4 regions of the Streptomyces sp. NPDC048291 genome follow, and region 4 is predicted to be linked to each of the others. Evidence: riboswitches for the same ligand, from Rfam matches in the RefSeq annotation. Region 4 holds a riboswitch; each other region holds the start of a gene.
What was found. A riboswitch is a leader RNA that binds a small molecule or an ion and turns the genes downstream of it on or off. The one in region 4 is predicted to bind cobalamin.
Positions count from the first base shown of each region.

Region 1: another riboswitch for cobalamin. It lies ahead of ACGF5O_RS31940 (CbtB-domain containing protein); the one in region 4 lies ahead of ACGF5O_RS00960 (prenyltransferase/squalene oxidase repeat-containing protein).
Region 2: another riboswitch for cobalamin. It lies ahead of metE (5-methyltetrahydropteroyltriglutamate--homocysteine S-methyltransferase); the one in region 4 lies ahead of ACGF5O_RS00960 (prenyltransferase/squalene oxidase repeat-containing protein).
Region 3: another riboswitch for cobalamin. It lies ahead of ACGF5O_RS03965 (cobalamin biosynthesis protein); the one in region 4 lies ahead of ACGF5O_RS00960 (prenyltransferase/squalene oxidase repeat-containing protein).

Region 1 covers NZ_JBICZC010000012.1:292,837-297,022, forward strand. The annotation lists gene ACGF5O_RS31925 (NAD(P)-dependent alcohol dehydrogenase) at 1-487, shown strand, start outside; gene ACGF5O_RS31930 (hypothetical protein) at 547-672, shown strand; gene ACGF5O_RS31935 (enoyl-CoA hydratase/isomerase family protein) at 669-1,724, shown strand; cobalamin riboswitch at 1,792-1,933, shown strand; gene ACGF5O_RS31940 (CbtB-domain containing protein) at 1,970-2,191, shown strand; gene ACGF5O_RS31945 (CbtA family protein) at 2,214-2,969, shown strand; gene pgm (phosphoglucomutase (alpha-D-glucose-1,6-bisphosphate-dependent)) at 3,231-4,186, shown strand, end outside.
Region 2 covers NZ_JBICZC010000005.1:49,631-53,816, reverse strand. The annotation lists gene ACGF5O_RS14310 (dihydrolipoyl dehydrogenase family protein) at 1-157, shown strand, start outside; gene ACGF5O_RS14305 (isocitrate lyase/phosphoenolpyruvate mutase family protein) at 195-1,028, opposite strand; cobalamin riboswitch at 1,149-1,369, shown strand; gene metE (5-methyltetrahydropteroyltriglutamate--homocysteine S-methyltransferase) at 1,540-3,849, shown strand; gene ACGF5O_RS14295 (histidine phosphatase family protein) at 4,101-4,186, shown strand, end outside.
Region 3 covers NZ_JBICZC010000001.1:903,296-907,481, forward strand. The annotation lists gene ACGF5O_RS03960 (cobyric acid synthase) at 1-578, opposite strand, end outside; gene ACGF5O_RS03965 (cobalamin biosynthesis protein) at 575-1,525, opposite strand; cobalamin riboswitch at 1,638-1,779, opposite strand; gene ACGF5O_RS03970 (hypothetical protein) at 1,966-2,193, opposite strand; gene ACGF5O_RS03975 (anion permease) at 2,212-3,456, opposite strand; gene ACGF5O_RS03980 (lysozyme) at 3,631-4,186, opposite strand, start outside.
Region 4 covers NZ_JBICZC010000001.1:226,743-230,928, forward strand. The annotation lists gene ACGF5O_RS00955 (SCO2322 family protein) at 92-718, opposite strand; gene ACGF5O_RS00960 (prenyltransferase/squalene oxidase repeat-containing protein) at 715-1,944, opposite strand; cobalamin riboswitch at 2,054-2,184, opposite strand; gene ACGF5O_RS00965 (phosphotransferase) at 2,239-2,904, shown strand; gene ACGF5O_RS00970 (antibiotic biosynthesis monooxygenase family protein) at 2,901-3,275, opposite strand; gene ACGF5O_RS00975 (hypothetical protein) at 3,363-4,186, opposite strand, start outside.

The DNA.
Region 1 (4,186 bases), on a different contig from region 4:
GGTGATGGCCGCCGCCGCCCTCGGCACCGGCACCGTCGTCGCCGTGGACCTGGTGGAGCGCCGGCGCCGCCTCGCCGCGGAACTGGGCGCCACCCACACGCTCGACGGCGCGAGCCCGGATCTCGTCGAGCACATCAGGGACCTCACCGCGGGCGGCGCCTCGCACGCCTTCGACACCACCGGAGCGGCCCCGGTGATCCGCGCCGCCGCCCGCGCCCTGGCACCCCTGGGTTCCCTGGTCGTCGTCGGCCTCGGCGCGGCGGACCTCGGCGTCGACACGCTGGACCTCATCGGCGGCGGCAAGACGATCCGCGGCAGCATCGAGGGCGACGCGAACCCGCAGGACTTCGTCCCCCTCCTCCTGGACTGGCGGGCAGCGGGCCGCTTCCCCGCCGAACGGCTCGTCACCGCCTTCCCGTTCACGGCGATCGACGAAGCGGTCGCACGGATGAAGGAGGACGTGGTCAAACCGGTGCTGACCTTCTGACCCGCCGCCGCGACCGAGGCCCGGGACGCCCTACGACGGGTCGACAGGCCGACGGGTCGGTGAGCCGTGGACGCGACGGACGCGAGAAGATCGTCCCCGACCCACGCGTCCACCCGCTCCCGGAAGGAACCGACGAGATCATGTGCCTCATCGCGGCCCGCGGCCCGGCGGAGGTGGCCGGATGACCGGCGCCCAGGAACACGTCCTGCTGCACGTCGACGGACGGGCCGGGCACATCACGCTCAACCGGCCGAAGGCCATCAACGCGCTCTCGCACGCCATGGTGCGCCGCATCGACGAGGCGCTCACGGAGTGGGAGCACGACCCCGCCGTGCGGACCGTCGTCATCACCGGTGCGGGGGAGCGCGGCCTGTGCGCGGGCGGGGACATCCGCGCCGTCCACGACGACGCCCGGGACGGCGACGGGTCGGCGGCAGCCGCGTTCTGGCGGGACGAGTACCGGCTCAACGCCCGCATCGCCCGGTACCCGAAGCCGTACGTCGCGCTCATGGACGGCATCGTGATGGGCGGCGGCGTCGGTGTCTCGGCGCACGGCAGCGTCCGGATCGCCACCGAGCGGTCGCGGATCGCCATGCCGGAGACCGGGATCGGCTTCGTCCCCGACGTCGGCGGCACGTATCTGCTGAGCCGCGCGCCCGGCGAACTCGGCACCCATCTCGCCCTGACCGGCGCGTCGATCGGCGCCGCCGACGCCGTGCTCTGCGGACTCGCCGACCAGTACCTGCCGGCCGGCTCGGTCCCCGCGTTCGTCGCCGACCTCGCCGGCCTGCCGGTACCCGAGGCGCTCGCCCGGCGGGTACGGCAGGCGCCCGAGGGGGAGTTGGCCGGGCACCGGGAGTGGATCGACGCCTGCTACGCGGCCGGCACCGCCGAGGAGATCGTCCGGCGGCTGCTCGCGCACGGCGACCCGGCCGCGAAGGAGACCGCGGACACCCTGCTCACCAGGTCACCCACCGCCCTGAAGGTCACGCTCGCGGCGCTCCGCCGGGCCCGCGAACTCGGCTCCCTGGAACGGGTCCTGGACCAGGAGTACCGGGTCTCCTGCGCGACCCTGACGACCCATGACCTGGTGGAGGGCATCCGCGCCCAGGTCGTCGACAAGGACCGCACCCCGCACTGGTCCCCGGCCACCCTCGCCGAGGTCACCGACGCCGACGTCGACCGCTTCTTCGCCCCGCTCGGCGCACGCGAACTCGGCCTCGCCCCACCCGTCTGACCCGCCCCACCCGCCGCCCACCAGGCGCGAGACGAAGATCACGCCTGGTGACGCGGTCTTGGCCGTGCTCCTGACACGCGGTACGGTCTGTCCGATATCGACGACGGCGAGACGGAACCCGGTGGGAATCCGGAACGGTCGCGCCACTGTATGCGAGAGCCCCACAGCTGCTCGTGAGTCAGACCCGTGGCCGTCGTCCTGTGCACCACCGAGATGGGACGCGAACTCCCAGAGGAGGTCCTGCCATGGCGCAGACCGTCGCTCCGCCGACAGCCAACACCCCCGCCGTGCCCGCCAAGCTGCCGCTGTCCGCGATAGCTCCCTGGGCGGTCTTCTTCGGCATCCTGATGCTGGTCCTGCTCTACTTCGTCGGCGCCGAACAGGGCGCCACCTCCGTGTTCAGCGGCACGGACGTCCACGAGTGGGTGCACGACGCCCGCCACCTGCTCGGCTTCCCCTGCCACTGACCCGAGGGACGCCGTACCACCCATGAACTCCGCAACGGTCCGGAACCTCCTGGTGCGGGGCATGCTCGCCGGCCTGGCCGCCGGCCTGCTCGCCCTGGTCGTCGCCTACCTCCTCGGCGAGCCGAACGTCGACAAGGCGATCAGCTTCGAGGACGCCCACTCGCACGAGCACGAGATGGAGGTCGTCTCCCGCTCCCTGCAGTCCACCGCCGGCCTCGCCACCGGCGTCCTCGTCTACGGGGTCGCCTTCGGCGGCATCGCCGCCCTCGCCTACTGCTTCGCCCTCGGCCGCGTCGGCCGCTTCTCGCCACGGGCGACGGCACTGCTGCTGTCCGGCTGCGCCCTGGTCGCCGTCTACGTGGTGCCGTTCCTGAAGTACCCGGCCAACCCGCCGTCGGTGGGCGACCCGGACACCATCGGCAAGCGGACCACGCTCTACTTCCTGATGATGCTGCTCAGCGTGCTCCTCGCGGTCGCCGCCACCATCCTCGGCAAGCGGCTCCAGCCGCGGCTGGGCACCTGGTGGGCCGCCGTCCTCGCGGTGGCCGCGTTCGCCGTCGTCATCGGGCTCGCCTACCAGTTCCTGCCGGTCGTCAACGAGGTGCCCGCGGACTTCCCGGCCACCCTGCTGTGGCGGTTCCGGCTCTCGGCGCTCGCCATCCAGATGGTGCTGTGGGTCGGATTCGGCCTGCTGTTCGGCGAGTTGGCCGAGCGCGTCCTCAACCCGAAGCCGGCGAAGGCACCGACCGCCGCGCGCACGGTGCCCGCACCGCACTGACCGGCACCACGCCACACCGAACGACACGAGAGGGCCCACCGGATCCGTCCGGGGGCCCTCTCGCGTTTCCCTCGACTCCGCCCCGGCCGGCCGGCGGACCTTCGCGAACGGCGCACGCCCGCCGCGGTACGTCTGCTGTGAACCCGCCGTGAACCCGCCGTGTCTTCGGCGCGCGGCCGGTGCCGCACTCGCGCTCGGGGCCGCTGACAAGGAAAGATGGGCGGCGAGCGATCGATCAACGACTGCGGAGGAAGTGGACTCATGCCGCATGAGCGAGCGGGCCGGCCGGCGGCTCCGGAGGACCTCGTCGACGTGGCCCGGCTGGTCACGGCCTACTACGCGCTGCACCCCGACCCGTCCGACCCCGGCCAGCGGGTGGCGTTCGGCACCTCGGGACACCGCGGATCGTCGCTGACGACCGCGTTCAACGAGGACCACATCGCCGCGACCAGCCAGGCCATCTGCGAGTACCGGAGCGGCCAGGGCACCGACGGCCCGCTCTTCCTGGGCGCCGACACCCACGCCCTGTCCGAGCCGGCCAAGGTCACCGCCCTTGAGGTGTTCGCCGCCAACGGCGTGACCGTCCTCGTCGACAGCGCCGACGGCTACACTCCCACCCCCGCCGTCTCGCACGCCATCCTCACCCACAACCGGGGCCGTACCACCGGCCTCGCGGACGGCGTCGTCGTCACCCCCTCGCACAACCCGCCCGCCGACGGCGGCTTCAAGTACAACCCGCCCAGCGGCGGCCCCGCCGCCTCCGACGCCACCTCCTGGATCCAGGACCGCGCCAACCAGATCATCGCGGGCGGGATGAAGGACGTACAGCGGATCCCGTACGAGCGGGCGCTCGCCGCGCCCACCACCGGCCGGTACGACTTCATGGGCGTCTACGTCGACGACCTGCCCAGCGTCCTCGACCTCGACGCGGTCCGGGCCTCCGGGCTCCGCATCGGCGCCGACCCGCTCGGCGGCGCGTCCGTCGCCTACTGGGGGCGGATCGCCGAACGGCACAGCCTCGACCTCACCGTGGTCAACCCGTACACCGACCCCACCTGGCGGTTCATGACGCTGGACTGGGACGGCAAGATCCGCATGGACTGCTCGTCGCCGTACGCGATGGCCTCGCTCATCGAGAAGCGCGACGAGTTCCGCGTCGCCACCGGCAACGACGCCGACGCCGACCGGCACGGCATCGTCACCCGCGACGCCGGCCT
Region 2 (4,186 bases), on a different contig from region 4:
GCTGCTGCACGCGGCCACCGTGGCGGTCGCCGGCGAGGTCCCGCTGAAACGCCTCCGGCACGCCGTCGCGCCGTTCCCCACGGTCAGCGAGATCTGGGTGTTCCTCGTCGCCGCATACCGGCGCCTACAGGAGCAGCAGCAGGCGGACGCCGGCTGACACCCCGCCGGCCCCGCGGGCCGTACCGCCCGGTGCGTCAGCTGCGGAACAGCTCGTTCAGGTCCGTCTGGGAGATCTGGTTCCGGGCGTAGGTGAAGGTGCCCCGCTCGGCCAGCTCGCGGGCCGCGGCGAGCAGTTGTGCGTACATCGCCCGTGCGATGCTGCCGCCCACCGTGACCCGGCGCACGCCGAGTTCACGGAGGTCGGCCAGGGACAGGACGCCTCCGGTGAGGCCCATCACCACGTTCAGCGGGCCGTCGATCTCCCGCACCAGCCTGCCGATCGTCCCGGCGTCCGCCGCGCCCGGCACGAACGCGCAGTCGGCGCCCGCCGCCAGATACGCGTTGGCCCGCCGGACCGCCTCGTCGAGCGGGCCGCCGGTGAGCAGCACGTCGGTCCGGCCGACCAGGACGAACGGCTCGCCGGCCGCGTCGACCGCCTCGCGCGCGGCGCGGATCCGGTCGGCCGCGAGCTCCGGCTCGTACAGCGGGCGGGAGCGGTCGCCCGTGAAGTCCTCGATGTTGCCGCCGGCGGCCCCGGCCGCGAGGGTCGTCGAGATCGTCTCGGCGACGGTCCCGGGCGCCTCGCCGAACCCGTCCTCCAGGTCCGCGCTCACCGGGATCCGGACCTCGGCGGCGATCTCACGGATCCGGCCCACCATGGTGGCGCGGTCGACCCGGCCGCCGCCGTAGTCGTGGTCTGCGCGGCCCAGGGAGAAGGCGATGCCCGCGCTGGTGGTGGCCACGGCCGGGAAGCCGGCCGACTCCAGGACGCGGGCGCTGCCCGCGTCCCAGGCGTTGGGGAGCAGGAAGCAGCCCTCCCGGTGCAACTCCACGAAGCGTGCGGCCCGTTCCCTGCGTTCAGTGTCCACGTCCGTCAGTGTGTCAGCCGGCACCGACAATCAGGCGTCAGCGGCTCCGGGCGAGGTCCGGGGCGATGTCCGTGATCATGTCCTCCGGGCCGACGGGGACACGGCCCTCGCGGACGTCGTAAGGTGGCCCTCGCAGCTGGTTCGTCCTGTCAGCCGGACAGGGCGTCGCAAGAGGGAACCCGGTGGGAATCCGGGACTGCCCCGCAGCGGTGAGCGGGAACGACCGCCGTCATACGCACTGGATCCGACGTACAGGGTCCGGGAAGCGACGGCCAGTAGGTGTCCTCCGGAGGAGGGCGTGCCCGCGAGTCCGAAGACCTGCCAACTGCCCGTGCGCGAACCACTCGTGCGCGGACATCCCGGTGACCTCGTGGGCGGGTCGGCGTGCATATCGGACGGACGGTCGCGTACTCCCTCACGGCGTACGACCGTTGCCGTCCGGTTCGTCGCCCCTTCGCGCTCTCGTCCCGTCGCCGGGATCTCAGGGAATCGTCTCGCGAAGGAGATCTCCGTGACCACCGAGTCCGCAGCCGCGGCAGCCCGGGCCACCGTGTACGGCTACCCCCGCCAGGGGCCGAACCGGGAACTGAAGAAGGCGATCGAGAGCTACTGGAGGGGCCGGGTCACCGCCGGCGCCCTGCGGGCCTCCGCCGCCGAACTGCGCCGCTCCACCTGGCGGCAGCTGGCCGAGGCCGGCATCCACGAGGTGCCGACCGGCGACTTCTCGTACTACGACCACGTCCTCGACACCACCGTGATGGTCGGCGCCGTCCCCGAGCGGCACCGGGCCGCCGTCGACGCCGACGCGCTCGACGGCTACTTCGCCATGGCCCGCGGCACGCAGGACGTCGCGCCGCTGGAGATGACGAAGTGGTTCGACACCAACTATCACTACCTGGTGCCGGAGTTGGGTCCCGACACCGTCTTCGCCACGGACTCCGCCAAGCAGGTGGGCGAGCTGACGGAGGCCCTGGCCCTCGGGCTCACCGCCCGGCCGGTACTGGTCGGCCCCGTCACCTATCTGCTGCTCGCCAAGCCGGCGCCCGGCGTGCCCGCCGGCTTCGACCCGCTCACCCTGCTCGACCGGCTGCTCCCGGTCTACGCCGAGGTGCTCGCCGACCTGCGGGCGGCCGGCGCCGAGTGGGTGCAGCTCGACGAACCCGCCCTGGTCCAGGACCGCACCCCGGCCGAACTCAACGCCGCCACCCGTGCCTACCGCGACCTCGGCGCCCTCACCGACCGGCCGAAGCTCCTGGTCGCCTCCTACTTCGACCGGCTCGGCGGGGCCCTGCCGGTGCTGGCCAAGGCCCCGGTCGAGGGGCTCGCCCTCGACTTCACCGAGGCGGCGGCCGTCAACCTGGACGCCCTGGCCGCCGTCGGCGGGCTGCCCGGCAAGCGGCTGGTCGCCGGTGTGGTCAACGGCCGCAACATCTGGGTGAACGACCTGTCGGCGTCCCTCACCACCCTCGGCACCCTGCTGGGTCTCGCCGACCGGGTCGACGTCGCCGCCTCCTGCTCCCTCCTGCACGTCCCCCTCGACGCCTCCGCCGAGCGGGACATCGAGCCGCAGATCCTGCGCTGGCTGTCCTTCGCGAGGCAGAAGACGGCCGAGGTCGTCACCCTCGCCAAGGGCCTCGCCCAGGGCCCCGACACCATCGCCGCCGAACTCGCCGCCAACCGCGCCGACCTGGTCTCCCGGGCGACTTCACCGATCACCCGCGACCCCGCCGTGCGCGCCCGCGCCGCGGCCGTCACCGAGTCCGACGCCCGGCGCCCGCAGTCGTACGCCGAACGCTCCGCCGCCCAACGCGCGCACCTGCGGCTGCCGTTGCTGCCCACGACGACCATCGGCTCGTTCCCGCAGACCGGCGAACTGCGCACCGCACGCGCCGACCTGCGCGCCGGACGCATCGACACGGCCGGTTACGAGGACCGGGTGCGGGCCGAGATCCAGGAGGTGGTCGCCTTCCAGGAGAAGGCGGGCCTGGACGTCCTGGTGCACGGCGAACCCGAACGCAACGACATGGTCCAGTACTTCGCCGAACAGCTCACCGGATACCTGGCCACCCAGCACGGCTGGGTCCAGTCCTACGGCACCCGGTACGTACGCCCGCCGGTCCTGGCCGGCGACATCTCCCGGCCCGAGCCGATGACGGTGCGCTGGACGTCGTACGCCCAGTCCCTCACCTCCCGCCCGGTCAAGGGCATGCTCACCGGCCCGGTCACCATGCTCGCCTGGTCCTTCGTCCGCGACGACCAGCCGCTCGGCGACACCGCCCGCCAGATCGCCCTCGCCCTGCGCGACGAGGTGAACGACCTGGAGGCGGCGGGCACCTCCGTCATCCAGGTCGACGAACCCGCCCTCCGGGAGACCCTGCCGCTGCGGGCCGCCGACCGCCCCGCCTACCTCGCCTGGGCGACCGAGGCGTTCCGGCTCACCACCGCCGGAGTCCGTCCGGAGACGCAGGTCCACACCCACATGTGCTACGCCGAGTTCGGCGACATCGTCCAGGCCATCGACGACCTCGACGCGGACGTCATCAGCCTGGAGGCGGCCCGCTCGCACATGCAGGTCGCCCGCGAACTGGCCGCCCACGGCTACCCGCGCGAGGCGGGACCCGGGGTCTACGACATCCACTCCCCCCGCGTGCCGAGCCCGGCGGAGGCCGCCGCCCTGGTACGGACCGGCCTGGCGGCCATCCCCGCCGACCGGCTCTGGGTCAACCCCGACTGCGGCCTCAAGACCCGCGGCTGGCCGGAGGTCCGCACCTCCCTGGAGAACCTGGTCGCGGCAGCGCGCACGGTACGCGCGGAGCTGTAGCCGACGACATCCGGGGCGGCGCCGGACGGTTTGGCGCGGGGTGCCGGACGGCTTGGCGCGGGGTGCCGGACGGCTTGGCGCGGGGTGCCGGACGGCGTCCTGCGGGTACCGCACGGCGGACCCGCGGGCGCCGCACGGCGTACTGTCGTGCGCGTCCGGCGCCCGCCGCCGTCGGCGTCCGTTGTCCGTTGTCCGTTGTCCGTTGTCCGTTGTCCGTTGTCCGTTGTCCGTCCGAGGAGGAACGTCCGCCCGTGACCTGCCGAGTCATCCTCATAGCCCCCGCCTTCACCCCCTCGTTGCGACGGGCCCGCTTCGACGACGGCGACTCGATCGAGAA
Region 3 (4,186 bases), 680 kb from region 4:
GCGACGAGGGTCTGGTCCTCCGGCGAGAGCAGCGCGACGGTCCCGAAGAAGGAGGCGAAGACACCGCCGCGGTCGATGTCCCCGACCACGAGCACGGGCAGCCCGGCGTTCCGGGCGATCCCCATGTTCACGATGTCGGTCCGGCGCAGGTTGATCTCCGCCGGACTGCCGGCCCCCTCACAGATCACCGCGTCATACGTGCCCCGCAACTCGGCGAGACAGTCGAGCACGGTCCCGAGCAGCTTCTGCTGCCGCCCGCCGTGGTAGCCACGCGCGCTCAGCTCGCCGACCGGCTTGCCGAGCAGCACGACCTGACTGCTCTGCTCGCCGCCGGGCTTGAGCAGCACGGGGTTCATCAGCGCGGTCGGCTCCACCCGGCAGGCCTGCGCCTGCATGGCCTGCGCCCGCCCGATCTCGGCTCCTTCGCGCGTGACGAAGGAGTTGAGCGACATGTTCTGCGCCTTGAACGGCGCGACCTTCACACCCTGCCGCACCAGCCACCGGCAGATACCGGCGGTGACGACACTCTTCCCGGCGTCGGAGGTGGTACCTGCGACGAGGAGGCCTCCGTTGTTCATGACGCCCTGCCCCGGAGCGATCCGCGCAGCAGCGCCCCGGCCGCGCCCACCCCCAACGCCAGCCACCCCACCCGCCGCGACAACCACACCGCCCGCTCGATGTCCGCGACTTCCACGGCCCGCCCCTCCCCGTTCAGCACCGGCCGGTGCTCGACCCGGCCCCCGTACGACAACGTCCCCCCGAGCCGCACCCCCAACGCCCCCGCGAACGACGCCTCCACGGGCCCGGCGTTGGGACTCGGATGCTTCACGGCATCGGCCCGCCAGGCCCGTACGGCCCCCCGCGGGTCGTCCCCGGCCGCCGCGGCCAGTACGGCGGTGAGCCGCGCCCCCGGCCAGCCGGCCACGTCGTCCAGCCGCGCGGAGGCCCACCCGTACCGCCGGTACCGGGCCGACCTGTGACCCACCATCGCGTCCAGGGTGTTGACGGCCCGGAACCCCACCAGCCCGGGGACGCCGGCCACGGCTCCCCACACCAGCGCGCCCACGACCGCGTCGCTCGTGTTCTCGGCGACGGACTCCACGACCGCCCGCGCGATCCCGTCGGCGTCCAGGGCCTGCGGATCCCGTCCGCACAGATGCGGCAGCCGGGCGCGGGCCGCCTCGACGTCGCCGGCCTCCAGGGCCCGCCCGATGCCACGGGCCTCGCGCGCGAGCGAAGTACCCCCGACCACGGCCCAGGTGGCAGCGGCGGTGAGAGCGACGGACGCGGCGGCGGACGGCCGTACGACCCGCTGGGCCACGGCGCCCAGCGCCACGGCGCCGCCGGCGCACACCGCGGTGTGCAGCGCGCCCCACCCGCGGTGGTCCCGCCACAGCACCCGCTCCACGGCTCCGGCCGCCCGTCCGAACACGGCGACCGGATGCCCTCGGCGAGGATCGCCGAGCAGCAGATCACCGAGTAGGCCGGCGGCGGCGCCGTACGCGAAGACGCGATCGGCACCCATCGGCTCAGCCGGCCGAGGGGTCGGCGACGGGGTCGGGGACGGGCCGGGTACTCGACCTCGATCGGCAGCCGCGCATGGCGTTATGTCCTCACTCAGGGTGTCCACGCCCTGGTTCGACGAGACCGGCGGTGGGAGTTCCTGGCTTCCGGGGGATTGCTACCCCGGTGACAGTGGCGGGACCGCGCCGGATTCACACCGGCTTCCTCCCTTGCCGCCGTACATGGCTCCGGAAGTCCACCACGCCCCCGGAAGACCCGTCAACTTGCCTTTGACCTGCGAGGGGAGTGTGTGGGAAGGCCCACACCGGTTGTCCGGCGGGGCCTGTGGGGCATGCGGAAGGCTCCTCTCCGTCCGGACGGAGAGGAGCCTTCGAGGCGCCGACGAGGCCCTTTGTGTCAGGCCCTCGTGTGTCAGGCCTGCTTGTGCCGGGCCCTCTTGTGTCAGGCCTTCGCCACGATCAGGTGGATGCCGTACGCCACGGCGGCCGCGCAGCCGGCGAAGCAGAGGTAGGCGGCGGTCACGGCCAGGGCCGCGGAGTCGCCCTGGGCGGTGGCGCGTTCGCGGGCGGAGAGGCCCTTGATGCCGAGGGTGAAGAGGGCCACCAGTCCCACGGTGGCCACGAGGCTGACGCCGAAGACGGAGCCGATGGCTGCCCAGTCGATGTTCATGTCGCTTCTTCCTCGGGGTCAGACGGTGGCGGCCGGGTCGGCCGCGGGAGCGGCCGGGGCGGGGGAGGGGATCGTGGCGGTGAGGTCCTCCGCGACCGTGGCCGTGCCCACGGGCGGCGGGGTCACGGCGGCGATCGCCGTGGTCACCACGCCGGCCGGCTCCGCGGCGGCGACGACGTTGCCGCTGTCCACGACCTCGCGGCGGGAGAGCTTCCAGATCGCGGCGCTGGAGGCCACGAGGAAGACGGCGACGACCGCCGTGCCCCAGTCGCCGAGGTCCGTCACGGACTCGGCCAGCGCGCCGACCAGCGCGGCGGCCGGGAGCGTGAGCACCCAGGCGACCATCATGCGGGTCGCGGTGGACCAGCGGACCGTCCCGCCCCTGCGGCCGAGGCCCGCGCCCATCACGGAACCGGAGACGACGTGCGTGGTGGAGAGCGAGAAGCCGAGGTGGGAGGAGGCCAGGATGGCGGTGGCCGCGCTGGTCTGGGCGGCGAAGCCCTGCTGTGGCTGGAGGTCGGTCAGGCCGGTGCCCATGGTGCGGATGATCCGCCAGCCGCCGATGTAGGTGCCGAGCGCGATGGCGAGGCCGGCGGAGAGGATGACCCAGGTGGGAGGGTTCGAGCCGGGAGCGATGGAACCGCCCGCGATCAGCGCGAGGGTGATGATGCCCATCGTCTTCTGCGCGTCGTTGGTGCCGTGCGCGAGCGAGACCAGGCCGGCGGAGGCGATCTGGCCGGCACGGTAGCCCTTGCGGGTGGCCTCGTCCTCGGCGTTCTTCGAGAGCCTGTAGGAGAGGCGCGTGGAGAGCGCCGCCGCGAGGCCCGCGACGACGGGGGCGGCGACCGCCGGCAGCAGGACCTTGGTGACGAGCACGTCGCCGTGGACCGCGCCGAAGCCGGCGGAGGCGACGGTGGCGCCGATCAGACCGCCCATGAGGGCGTGCGAGGAACTGGACGGCAGGCCCACCAGCCAGGTCACCAGGTTCCAGAGGATGGCGCCGACGAGGGCGGCGAAGATGACCTCGGGACGAATGCCGTTCTCGTCGACGAGACCCTTGGAGATCGTGTTGGCGACCTCCACCGACAGGAAGGCGCCCACCAGGTTGAGCGCGGCGGACATGGCCACCGCGATCTTGGGCTTGAGCGCACCGGTCGAGATGGTGGTGGCCATCGCGTTGGCGGTGTCGTGGAAACCGTTCGTGAAATCAAACGCGAGTGCGGTGATCACCACAATCGCGAGGATCAGCGAGAAGTTTTCCATTTACCCAGGCAATCTTTCGAGGTCATTGGCTGTTGGACCGTAGGCAACCTGGATGAACGGAAGGTGAACTGGGGCGGTCTTGGTGGTGTATGAGATCGATATCGGGGTGGGTGTGCGCGGAGTGGGGTGAGGCCGCCGTCCCGGTTCCGGCCCGGCGGCCCGGTCGCCGCTTGGCTACAGGCCCAGGGCGAACGCCTTCAGTCGGCCCGCCGACCCGTTGAAGAGATTCTGGTCACCCGGCAGGCTGCCGCTGTTGTCGTACTGCCAGAAGGTCCACGACGACCATCCGGCCGGCAGCGTCCCGGCGTCCGCCGAGCCGTGCCGGGCGATCCACAGCGCGTGGTCGGCGGCGAACGCGCCGCTGCCGCCGGTGCAGAGGTTCCACCAGTTCGTGGTCGTGTAGATCACCGGCCGCCGGCCCGTCTCCCGCTTCAGCTCGTCGCTGAAGGACCTGATCCACTGGACCATCCGGGAGGTGCTCAGTCCGTAGCACCTGTGCTTCTTGTCGTACGGGTTGTACTCGACGTCGAGCGCGGGCGGCAGCGTCCAGCCGTCCGCCGTCCAGGTGCCGCCGTGGCTCACGAAGTACGCGGCCTGCCGGGCGCCCGACGACTTGTCCGGCAGGGCGAAGTGGTACGCGCCCCGCCTGATCCCCGCCTGGCGTGAGCCGTTGTACTGCTGGTCGAAGTACGGGTTGCGGTAGGTGGTGGACTCGGTGGCCTTGATGTAG
Region 4 (4,186 bases):
CGCGGCGGTGCGACTGTCCGTGGCTGGGGCGTGCCCCTTCAGGGGCGCGGGGAACTGCGCGAGGAGCCGCCACTCGCCCGCACTGTGGTGGTCACGCATGTCTGCGCCGCCGGGTCTGCCAGACGGCGCCCGCGGCCACCAGGACGACCACCCCCGCGCCGGCCGCCAGGTCGAGGGACGGGCCGCCGGTCGACGGGGAACTCCCGGCCCCCGCCGCGACCTTCTCCCCGCACCCGCGTGCCGGATACCCCCCGATCGCACACAACAACGCGTTCGTGTCGTACCGCAGCGGCTTCGCCACCGTCGCCAGCGCCTCCGCCGTCGTCGCGTCCTCGGACACCACCGCGCACGCCGTCCGCCGCGCGGGCGGCCGTTCACCCGAGGGCGCGTCCGCCGTCGTGCCGAAGTCGACGACCAGGCCCACCCGTTTGCGGCCCCCGGCGGCGGGCGTGTCCGCGCAGATCGTCGCGAAGTCCGCCGTGCCGCGCGGGCGCGACGCGTCCGCGGAGTCCTCGCTCACCGCGAAGCGGAAGCCCTCGACCGAACCGTCGGCGGGCCGCGCGGTCGACGGCCCCTGCGTCGCGTACGTCCAGCGCGCGCCGTCTCGCTCCCAGAAGGACCAGTACCGGTAGCCGGTGGCCACCGCAGGCCCGGCGGCCGTCGCGCACAGCGTCAGCGCGGCCAGGAGCAGCGGCACCGCACGGCGGACCGCGGTCACGGCTGCTGCTGCTTGCGACGGCCGCTGAACAGGAAGCCGATGCCGATCCCGGCGACGAGCCCGGTGCCGACGATCCACCACACGCTGTTGCCCGACTTCTTCGCCTGGCTGTGCTTCTCGGCCTGCTTCTCGGCGGCGGCCCGCGGTGCCGGTCCCGTCGCGTTCAGCGCCGTCACCAGGTTCGTGCCGCCGAAGTCGCGCGGGTCCGCGCCCATCGCGTGTGCGGCGAGGATCAGTTCGGCGTAGGCCGCGGGCCCGCTCTGCTCCGCCCACGGCACGGCGTGCGCCGCCAGCCAGGCGTACGGCTTCCGGGCCTGCTCGGTCCAGCCCTGCGCGGCGAGGGCGACGACCGCGTCGGCGGTGTTGCCGTAGTCCGGCTGCGGCGTGGCGCCGGGGAGCGCGGAGACGAGGTGGCCGGCCTTGGCCATGGCGTCCGCCAGGTACGCGGCGCCGTTGCGGGCCACGTCCTCCCGGGTGAGGGCCTTGCCGGAACCGGCTCCGGCGCAGGCGGGGGCCTTCGCCGGGGTCTTCCCGGCCGTCGTCACGAAGCCCTTGCCGAGGGCTCCGAGCACCCCGGCCGCGGTCGCGTCCGCGTTGGCGGCCAGCTTCCCCTGCTTGTCCGGCTGGTAGGCGAGGGCACCGCCGCCGTCCTGGCCGCACGGGAGGGACCACTTGGCGAGGAGGTCGTACGGCGACCTGTCCGCGCTCTCGCCGGTCGCCGCGAGCGCGCCGACGACCACGCCGGTGGAGTTGGTGTCGCTGGGCGAGCCCGGGGTGTAGCCCCAGCCGCTGTCCTTGTTCTGCTGGGCCTTCAGCCAGGTCACGGCCCTGTCCGCGGCGGCGTCGTGCCCGCCGGCCGCCTTCAGCGCCTGTACGGCGGCGGCCGTGCTGTTCGTGTCGACGGCCACCTTGGCGTCACAGGCCGCCGTCGGCTCGGCGCGGAACGCGGCGAACGCGCCGTTCGCGCACTGCTGCCCGGCCAGCCAGTCCACCGCCTTCACGGCCGGGGTCACCCCCACCGCGCGCTGGGCCAGCAGGGCGAGGGACTGGCGCCAGACGCCGTCGAACTTCGGGTCCGAGCTGCCGTACAGCCCCGACGGGAGCACCGCCGACGCGGACGGCGACGGGGAGGTGGTGCCGGCGGCCAGTGCGGTCGTCGCGGGTGTGGCGGTACCGATGACGGCGGTGGCGGCCAGCACCCCGGCGGTGCGGCGGAGGACGGTCATGGTCGGCGGGTGCCTCTCCCTGCGGGGGAGCCGGGCAGCACGGGACACCCCGGCGGCTCGGCTCCGTAAACCTCGACGGTGCCGTGCGACGACGGGTGCCGGCGCACATGAGCCGATCAACGTCCCGGGCGCGGCGGTCCGGCTTGCCGCACGAGTGCGGCTCACGGTTGCGGGTCAGCGCCGGAATTGCACCGGCTTCCCCCCGTACGGGTGATGACGACCCGGCTACCTTACCGGCCGCCGACGGGAAGCTGAGAGGGGGCTGTGCGGAGACCGTCTCGTTATGGTCATGCCATGACGGGGAGACTGCTCGGTTCGGGGCGTTCGGCCGACGTGTACGAGCTCGACGAGGCATGGGTGCTGCGCCGGGACCGGGACGGCCGGGGGGACGCGGTCGCCGAGGGCGCGGTGATGACGTACGTACGGGAGCACGGGTACCCGGCGCCCCGGGTGCGGCCGACCGGGTCCCGTACCGAACTGGTCATGGAGCGGCTGTCCGGGCCGACCATGCTGGCGGCGCTGCTGGCGGGGGAGACGGGCCCGGCGGAGGGCGGTGCGCTGCTCGCCTCGCTGCTGCGGCGGCTGCACGCCCTGCCAGGCCGGGACCCGGACGCACCCGGCGCCCGGGTCCTCCACCTCGACCTGCATCCGGACAACGTGATACTCACCGCCGACGGCCCCCGGGTCATCGACTGGACCAACGCCGAGGACGGGCCGCCCGGACTCGACTGGGGCATGTCCGCGGTGATCCTCGCCCAGGTAACCCTGGGCGCGTACCCGTTGGCCCACGGCCTGCTGACCGCCCTGCTCGCCGACCCGGGCGGTCCGGCCGGGGCGGGCCTGACCGAGGAGGGGCTGGCGGAGGCCCTGCGCCGGCGGGCGGCCGATCCGGCGATGAGCCGGGCGGAGGTCGAAGTGCTCGGGGAGGCGGGGCGGTTGATACGGGCGGTCGCCTTCTAGCGCGCCGCGTCCGCGGACGACCCCCGCGTGAAACCGTGGCTCCGCTCCACCTTCGCCACGTGCAGGGTGTAGCTCTCGTACCACTCGGCCCGCCCGCGCTTCTGTGCCTCGCGGTGCTCGGCATCGGTCCGCCACTGCGCGAGCGCGTCGGCGTCGCGGAAGTACCCGACGGTGATGCCCAGCCCGCCGGGGGTCTGCGCGTAGTCCATCCCCAGGTACCCGGGGACGTCCTTCACCAGGTCCTCCATGCGGGCGTTGGTCTCCGCGTAGCCGCTCTGGTCCGCGGTGCGCACCGTGCTGAAGACGGCCACGTAGTAAGGGGGTTCAAAGGCCTCGACGGGCGCGACAGGCGCTTCCTGGTGATTGCTCATGGCGGCACCGTAGGGCGGGACGCGCCCGGCGATCCAGCGCCTTTCCCGAACGGGAGGACCACGGGATCGAACTCTTGACCAAAACCCCTAGGCCGCGTTCGCCGCGTTCGCGAGCGGGGCGATGCCCGCCGACAGGTGGCGGGCCATCCGGCGCAGCGCGTCGTCGCAGTCGGCCGGGGTCTCGCCGACCGCCACCCACAGGGCCAGCCGGTCGGCGGCGGTGGCGTGCGGGCCGGCGGTGACGTGGCTGCCGGTGTGCCGGGTGAGGAGCATCCGGTCGGCGCCGGGTTCGCGGGCCGCGTCGGGGGAGAGGTCCAGGTGGTCGAGGCGGCCGGTGGCGGCGGGGTAGGCGAACTGGACCGCGGCCGTCCGCTGCCGGGTGGGCGTCGTGTCGGCGGCCTCGCCGGTGGCCAGGGCGGCGGCGGCCCGGGCGAGGTCGACGCCGGTGGCCCGCCTGACGAGGAGCGGGATCAGGTCGCCCGGGAGATGCGGGGCGACGTCGGTGACCCGGGGGCCGCGGTCGGTGAGGGCGAGGCCGATGTGCAGGACACCCCGGTCGACGCCGAGGGCGCGCACGGTGCGGTCGACGGCCAGGCGCAGGAAGCGGTTGTGCAGCAGGCCGTCGTGGGCGTGCACGGTGTGCCGCAGCGGCTGCCGGGCGGGCGCCGGACCCAGGGTCGTACGGGTGATGGCGGCGATCCGGATCTCGCCGTCCAGGACGACCGTCTCGGCCGAGACACGGGGCGGGACGCCGGGCGCGCGGGGTGCGCCGGGGTCGGCGGGGTCGCCGACGGGAACGGCACGGCCGGCCAGCAGCGCACGCAGGGCGGGCGGGTCGGTACAGGCTGCGACCACGGCGAGGGAGGGGCCGGGCAGCCCCAACTGCCCGGCGATCCTCGCGGCGGCGACCG